DNA from 2 places in the Arthrobacter sp. TmT3-37 genome. Region 2 is predicted to be linked to the other one. Evidence: riboswitches for the same ligand, from Rfam matches in the RefSeq annotation. Region 2 holds a riboswitch; the other holds the start of a gene.
What was found. A riboswitch is a leader RNA that binds a small molecule or an ion and turns the genes downstream of it on or off. The one in region 2 is predicted to bind cyclic di-AMP.
Positions count from the first base shown of each region.

Region 1: another riboswitch for cyclic di-AMP. It lies ahead of ACX80U_RS02990 (NlpC/P60 family protein); the one in region 2 lies ahead of ACX80U_RS08775 (C40 family peptidase).

Region 1 is NZ_JBTNDU010000002.1:24,977-28,374, forward strand. It holds gene serC (phosphoserine transaminase) at 1-636, opposite strand, end outside; gene ACX80U_RS02985 (metal-dependent transcriptional regulator) at 889-1,587, shown strand; cyclic di-AMP (ydaO/yuaA leader) riboswitch at 1,717-1,886, shown strand; gene ACX80U_RS02990 (NlpC/P60 family protein) at 1,892-2,734, shown strand; gene ACX80U_RS02995 (NlpC/P60 family protein) at 2,756-3,398, shown strand, end outside.
Region 2 is NZ_JBTNDU010000005.1:34,150-37,547, forward strand. It holds gene rnc (ribonuclease III) at 1-44, shown strand, start outside; gene mutM (bifunctional DNA-formamidopyrimidine glycosylase/DNA-(apurinic or apyrimidinic site) lyase) at 45-1,007, shown strand; cyclic di-AMP (ydaO/yuaA leader) riboswitch at 1,140-1,324, shown strand; gene ACX80U_RS08775 (C40 family peptidase) at 1,327-2,193, shown strand; gene ACX80U_RS08780 (NAD-dependent epimerase/dehydratase family protein) at 2,324-3,292, opposite strand; gene ACX80U_RS08785 (alpha/beta fold hydrolase) at 3,289-3,398, opposite strand, start outside.

The DNA of each region.
Region 1 (3,398 bases), on a different contig from region 2:
GGGGGAGAAGAGGCCCAGCCACAATCCGCCGTCGGAGGCGAAGTTCTTCTGCGGGGCGAAGTAGTAGACATCGGCCTCGGAGACGTCCACGTCGAGGCCGCCGGCCGCGGAGGTCGCGTCCACGAGGACCAGGGCGCCGTCGTCCGCGCCCTCGACCCGTCGAACGGGAGCCGCGACACCCGTCGACGTCTCGTTCTGCGGCCAGGCGTAGGTGTCCACGCCGGCTGCGGCCGCCGGATCGGGGCGCGTACCCGGCGGGGCCGTGATGATGTCCGATGCCTCGAGGAACGGCGCCCTGGTGGTGGCCGAGGCGAACTTGGAGCCGAACTCGCCGAAGGAGAGGTGCTGCGCCCTGTGCTCCACGAGTCCGAAGGTGGCGACATCCCAGAAGGCCGTCGAGCCGCCCACCCCGAGGACCACCTCGTATCCCTCGGGTGCGCCGAAGAAGGTGCTCAGACCGTCCCGCACGCGCCCGACGAGATCGCGCACGGGAGCCTGGCGGTGGGACGTGCCCAGCAGGACCCGTCCCGCGGACACGAGGGCGTCGATCTGTCCGCTCCGGACCTTGGACGGACCGGCGCCGAACCGGCCGTCCGACGGCAGGAGGTGCTCGGGGATGCGGGGCAGTTCGGTCATGGGTGCTCCAGCTGTTTCGGCGGCGGGTATCGCCCTCATTCTGCCCGAGGAGCCGGTGGCGCTCCATTTGTTAACGCCGCAGGCGGAGGATGCGGCGGGGACGCCGTCGCCGTCCCCGTCGATTGCCGGGGGAATCGCACCATGGGTTAACCTTGGGAGGCGTGGGGCGGAACAGGTCGTGGCGGCCGTGGACCCCCACCGGCGTGAGGCATCCCAGCCGCGCACCCGCACCGCACCAAGGAGCTGACCCGCATGACGGACCTCATCGACACCACCGAGATGTACCTGCGGACCATCCTTGAACTCGAGGAAGAGAACATCGTCGCCCTGCGGGCGCGCATCGCCGAACGGCTGCGCCACTCGGGACCCACGGTCTCCCAGACCATCGGCCGCATGGAGCGTGACGGACTGGTGGTCGTCTCGGGTGACCGGCACCTCGAGCTCACCGAGCTGGGACGGCACCGGGCCACCGGGGTCATGAGGAAGCACCGCCTCGCGGAACGCCTCCTGAGCGACGTCATCGGGCTCGACTGGGCCTACGTGCACGACGAGGCCTGCCGCTGGGAGCACGTGATGAGCGAACGCGTCGAGCGCAGGCTCTACGAACTCCTGGGCAAGCCCTCCGAATCGCCCTACGGGAATCCCATTCCCGGCCTCGAGGCCATCGGCGGCGTCCAGTCCGAACTCTTCACCGACGGCGTGGTCACCCTGCTCTCCGCCATGGGCACCTACTCGACCGAGAAGCCGGTCACGCTGGTGCGCCTGGCCGAGCCGATCCAGGTCGACCCGGAACTCCTGACCCAGCTCGACGAGGGCGGCCTGCGGCCGGGTGCACGCCTCAGCCTGGAGTCGGTGGGCGGGTACGTCTCCGTCCGCGTCCCCGGGGTGGAAGGTGCGCTCGAGCTGCCTCCGGAGGTCGCCTCGCACGTGTTCGTCTCCGTCGCATCCTGAGTCCGGCACGGCTCCGTCATCAATAACACACCATTCCGTGACCGTAACGTGACATACCGCGATATCTGAGGTAGCCTCCATCTTGTGCCAAATTCGCTCTAGATCCGGCACCCTCCTGCAAATCGCCTAGCTCTGCCATTGCCGGAGGTCCGTCCGCACCATCGCATGGCAGAGGCGGGGGAACCAATTTTCGGGTTTCTGTTCCAGAAATCCTTGGGGTTAAGTCGCTGTTTCCGCAGCGGCCGGGTGACTCCCATCCGAATCCGACAGCTCACCTCGCAGGCGTTGGGAGAGGCAATCCAACGTGTCCAAAAGCTCTTCGCCGGGCCGCCACCGCGCGCCCCGGGACGTCAGTCCGCTGACGGCCCTGTCCACAGCAGCAGCATCCAATGCCGGATCGGTCGGCCGCCAGGCAGCCGTCATCGTCGCGGCGTCGGGCCTGGTCCTGACCGCGGGACTGCCCGCCCAGGGTGCAACCGCCCCCGAGCGTGAAGTCCAGTCCTCCGCAGCGTTGACCGTGAGCCGCGTCGTGTCGGCCGAGGTCACCGTGCCGGCCACCGCGACGGTCTCCTTCGACCGCGTGGCCGTCGAGGTCACTCCTGCTCCCGAGGTCGTCGAGCCGCCGGCTCCCGTCGTCGAGGCCGAGCCCGCCGTCGTCGTCGAGGCTCCCGCCGTGGTCGTGGCGCCCGCTGCTCCCGTCGAGGTCGCTGCTGTCGAGGCCGCTCCCGCCGCGGCCGCTCCTGTCGAGGCCGCTCCCGTCGCACCCGCCGCCGTGGCGCCCGCACCGGTCGCCGTCGCCGAGCCAGTCGTCGCACCGGCACCCGCGCCTGTCCAGTCCTCCGGTGTCGCTGCCGGACTGGTCGCCTCTGCCTACGGCCAGATCGGCGTCGCCCAGGACTGCACCGCGATGGTCGAGACCGCCCTGCGCTCCGTCGGCAAGTCCGTCGGCGATCTCGCACCCGGCCAGTTCTTCCAGTTCGGCGACGTCGTCGGATCCCCCGCTGCGGGTGACCTGGTCATCACGGCGGGCCACGTCGCGATCTACGTCGGTAACGGCCAGGTCATCAGCGGTGGCCTCAACGGCATGAACACCGGCCTCCACAACCTCTCAGACCTTCCCGGCGCCGGCTTCGTCCGCGTCCGCTAGAACCCCTTCGGAGAAACCACCATGTCTTCACGCGCCATCATCGCCCGCCACCGCAGCGAAACCCAGGACACCGCCGGCCTCTCGGCCCTCGCCAAGGCCGTCACCACCGGCGGCATGGGCCGCCAGGCCGCCGTCATCGCCGCGGCCTCCGGCCTCGTCCTGACGAGCGGGGTCGCAGCCAACGCCGCGGACCTGCAGCCGCAGCGTGACGCCGCAGCGTCCAGCGTCACGGTCACCTCGGCCCGCGCGGCCGTCGTCGCCTCGTCCGAGATCGCCGTCGCCTTCAACATGACCCCGGTCAAGGTCACCGCCAAGCCGGTCGTCGTCGAGGCACCCGTCGCCGAGCCCGCCCCGGTCGTCGAGGCACCCGTCGCCGAGGCTCCGGCACCCGTCGTCGTCGAGGCACCCGTCGCCGACGCTCCGGCACCCGTCGTCGTCGAGGCGCCGGTCGCACCGGCTCCCGTCGCCGCGGCCGTCGCGGCCCCCGTCGCACAGGCCGCCCCGGTCGCCGTGGCTGCTCCCGCCCCGGCTCCTGCTCCCGCCCCGGCTCCTGCTCCCGCCCCGGCCGCCTCCTCCGGAGTCGCGGCGACCATCGCCGCCGCGGCCCAGGGCCAGCTCGGCGTCATGCAGGACTGCACGCGCCTGGTCAGCAACTCGCTCGCCG
Region 2 (3,398 bases):
ACGGCGAACCGCACGACGCGCCCGCAGCGCCCCCCGGACCCTGAGTGCCTGAACTGCCCGAGGTCGAGGTGGTACGGCGTGGGCTGGCGCGCTGGGTCACGGGCCGTACCGTCGAGGCCGTCGAGGTGGTGGACCCGCGGTCGCTGCGACGCCACGTCGCAGGCGTCGAGGACTTCCGTGGCAACGTCACCGGAGCACGCGTCACGGACGTGGTGCGGCGCGGGAAGTTCCTCTGGATGACCCTCCAGGACCCGGACGCCCCACGTGACGTCTCGCACGTCGCACTGATGGCGCACCTCGGCATGAGCGGCCAGCTGCTCATCGAGGAGCCGGAGGCCCCCCTCGAGAAACACCTGAAGGTTCGCCTTCGGCTCTCCACCGCCGTCGACGACGAGGGTGCCCCGCTCCCCGCCGACCTCCGCTTCGTCGACCAGAGGATCTTCGGGGGCATGTTCGTCGCCGATCTCGAGCCCACCGCCGACGGCGCGCCGGGTGGTCGCGGAGACACGGACCTGCCCCTCGTCCCGCATCAGGCCGCACACATCGCGCGTGACCCCCTTGACCCCGCGTTCTCCGTCGAATCCTTCCACCGGCGTCTCCGCGAGCGGAGGACGGGCCTCAAGCGCGCCCTCCTCGACCAGGGCCTCATCTCGGGGATCGGCAACATCTACGCGGACGAGGCGCTGTGGGCGGCGAGACTCCACTACGCGCGCCCCACGGACACTCTGCGCCGTCCCGACACCCTCCGTATCGTCGAGGCGGTCACCACGGTCATGACCCGGGCCCTGGACGCCGGCGGCACGAGTTTCGACGCACTGTACGTCAACGTCAACGGCGCGTCGGGCTACTTCGCCCGCGACCTCGAAGCCTACGGCCGTGCCGGGCAACCCTGCCGTCGCTGCGCAGCCGAAGGGCGCTCGACCCTCATCCGGCGCGAAGCCTTCATGAACAGGTCATCGTCCCTCTGCCCGTACTGCCAGCCGAGGCCGCGGAACGCTCGGGCCTAGTCGGCGCGGGGGGATTATGGCACCGTCGGCGCCGTAACCCAAACGTGACAACCGGAAGCTCAACGGGTACCGTTGACCCCGCGCCTGCTCCACAACGGAGGGGCGCCCCTCCTCACTCTGCCTAACCCTGTCGATGAGGACGGACCGTTCGCACTACACATTCGACAGGGGCGGGGGAACCGATAGCGGACTCAGTCCTGAGTCCTAGGGGTAAAGACGCGCGTCGACCAGCGCATGTTCGCTGGAACGAGAACAGCACGTCCGGATGTCCCATCCGAACCCGACAGCTAACTTCGCAGGCATTGGGAAAGGCATGATTATGTCCAAGAGCACTTCAGCGCGCCACCGGGCCGTCCCCACGCGCACCAACCCCCTTCTCACCGCCTCCCGCGCGATCTCCGCGAGTGCTTCGGTGGCCGGCAAGCCCGCCGCCGTCGTCGTCGCAGCATCCGGGATCATGTTCGGCGCAGCGCTCCCCGCGAGTGCCGCAGGCGAGATCACCCTGCAGGCCGCACCCGAGCAGGTCGCGGCGTCCACCGTCGCGGCGGGCACCTACACCGTCCAGGCCGGCGACACGCTGGGCAGCATCGCTGCCTCGCACGGCGTCAGCCTCGACACCCTGTTCACGGCCAACGGACTCGGCTACAGCTCGGTCATCTACCCGGGCCAGGCCCTCGCGCTCACCGGCACTGCCGCTCCCCAGCAGTACTCCGCCCAGTCCGCAACGATCGTCGCTGCCCCCGCAGCGATCGCGGCACCGGCACCCGTGGCGGCACCCGCACCCGTGGCAGCACCCGCGGTCTTCTCGGGGAACACCACCGGACTCAGCACGCAGTCCGCCTCGATCAGCCCCGCCGGCGGAGGCATCGTCGGCACGGCCATGCAGGGCATCGGCTCGGGCTACGTGTACGGCGGAACCTCGTTCGGCGGCTGGGACTGCTCCGGCTTCGTGCAGTGGGTCTACGCGCAGAACGGCATCAGCCTGCCGCGCACCACCTGGTCGCAGTTCGCTGCTCTCACCCCCACCAGCAACCCGCAGCCGGGCGACCTGGTGAGCCAGAACGGTGGAAGCCACGTCGGTATCTACCTCGGCAACGGCCAGATGGTCAGCGCCCTGAACCCCTCGCAGGGCACGCTGGTGCACTCGGTCAACGCCATGTCGGTGGACGGGTACTACACCCGCTAGGAATCGCGACCGGCGTCAGCCGGTCGTCCCAGGTACAGGTACGCGGAAGGGCGGGATGCCGGGCATCCCGCCCTTCCGCGTACCCGGGGAGAGGCGGTGGCGGCGCGTTCCCGCCCGGGGGCCGGAGTCCTCAGCCGCCGTAGTGCGCCGCGAGGCGCTGGAACCCCTGGTCGATGCTGACCGCCGGCGTCCAGTCGAGCACGGCCCGGGTCCGCCGCTGGTCGAACCAGTGTGCGGTGGACAGCTGTTCGGCCAGGAAGCGGGTCATGGGCGGCTCCTCGGCGCGGCCGAGCGCCAGCCAGGCGCGTTCGATGACCGTCCCCGCCGCCCGTGCTACCGATCCGGGCACCGACCATGCCGGTGGGCGGACGCCGGCGGCGCGGCAGATCCCTGCGAGCAGCTCCGCGATGGGCCGCGGCTCGCCGTTGGTCACGACGAAGGCCTGGCCCTGCGCCTCGCCGATACGGGCGAGGCAGGCGACGATCGCCGACGCCGCGTTGTCCACGTAGGTGGTGTCGATCAGTGCGGTGCCACCGTCGAGCAGCGGCAGCCGTCCCCGCCGGGCCCGGTCGACGACGCGCTCGACGAGCTGCGTGTCACCGGGTCCCCAGACGATGTGCGGGCGCACCGCGGCGACGCGGAACGACGCCGTGGAGCGTCCCAGCGCCAGCACCTCCGCCGCGGCCTTGGTCCGGGCGTAGTCGCCTCGTGCGGTCCCTGGGTCCGCCGGACCGGCGGACGCGCCGACCAGGGACGTGCCGTCGTGCGCCACGGAGGGCGAGGAGACGTGGACGACGTCGGGGATGCCGGCGCGCCGGGCGGCATCGAGCAGGCGCCGGGTCCCGTCCACGTTGGTCCTGTCGAAGTCGGCGGCGCGGCCGGTGAAGGAGACCTTCGCCGCGAGGTGGATCACGGCGTCGCACCCCCGGACCGCGGCGGCCACCGCCGCGTCGTCCTCGATGGAGCCCAGGACGTCGGCGGCCCCGACGATACCCGACGGGCGGCGCTGGAAGCACCGTACGTCGTGGCCGTCGGCGAGGAGCTGTCCGGCGACCGCGCGGCCGAGCATGCCGCTGGCGCCCGTCACGAGGACGGTCACAGGGAGCCGGCCCGCCCGCCGGCGAGGAACCGTCCGCTCCAGGCCGCGACGCGTGCGCGGTCGATCTTCGCATTGTGCCGGATGTCCACCGGCAGTGCGGGGACCG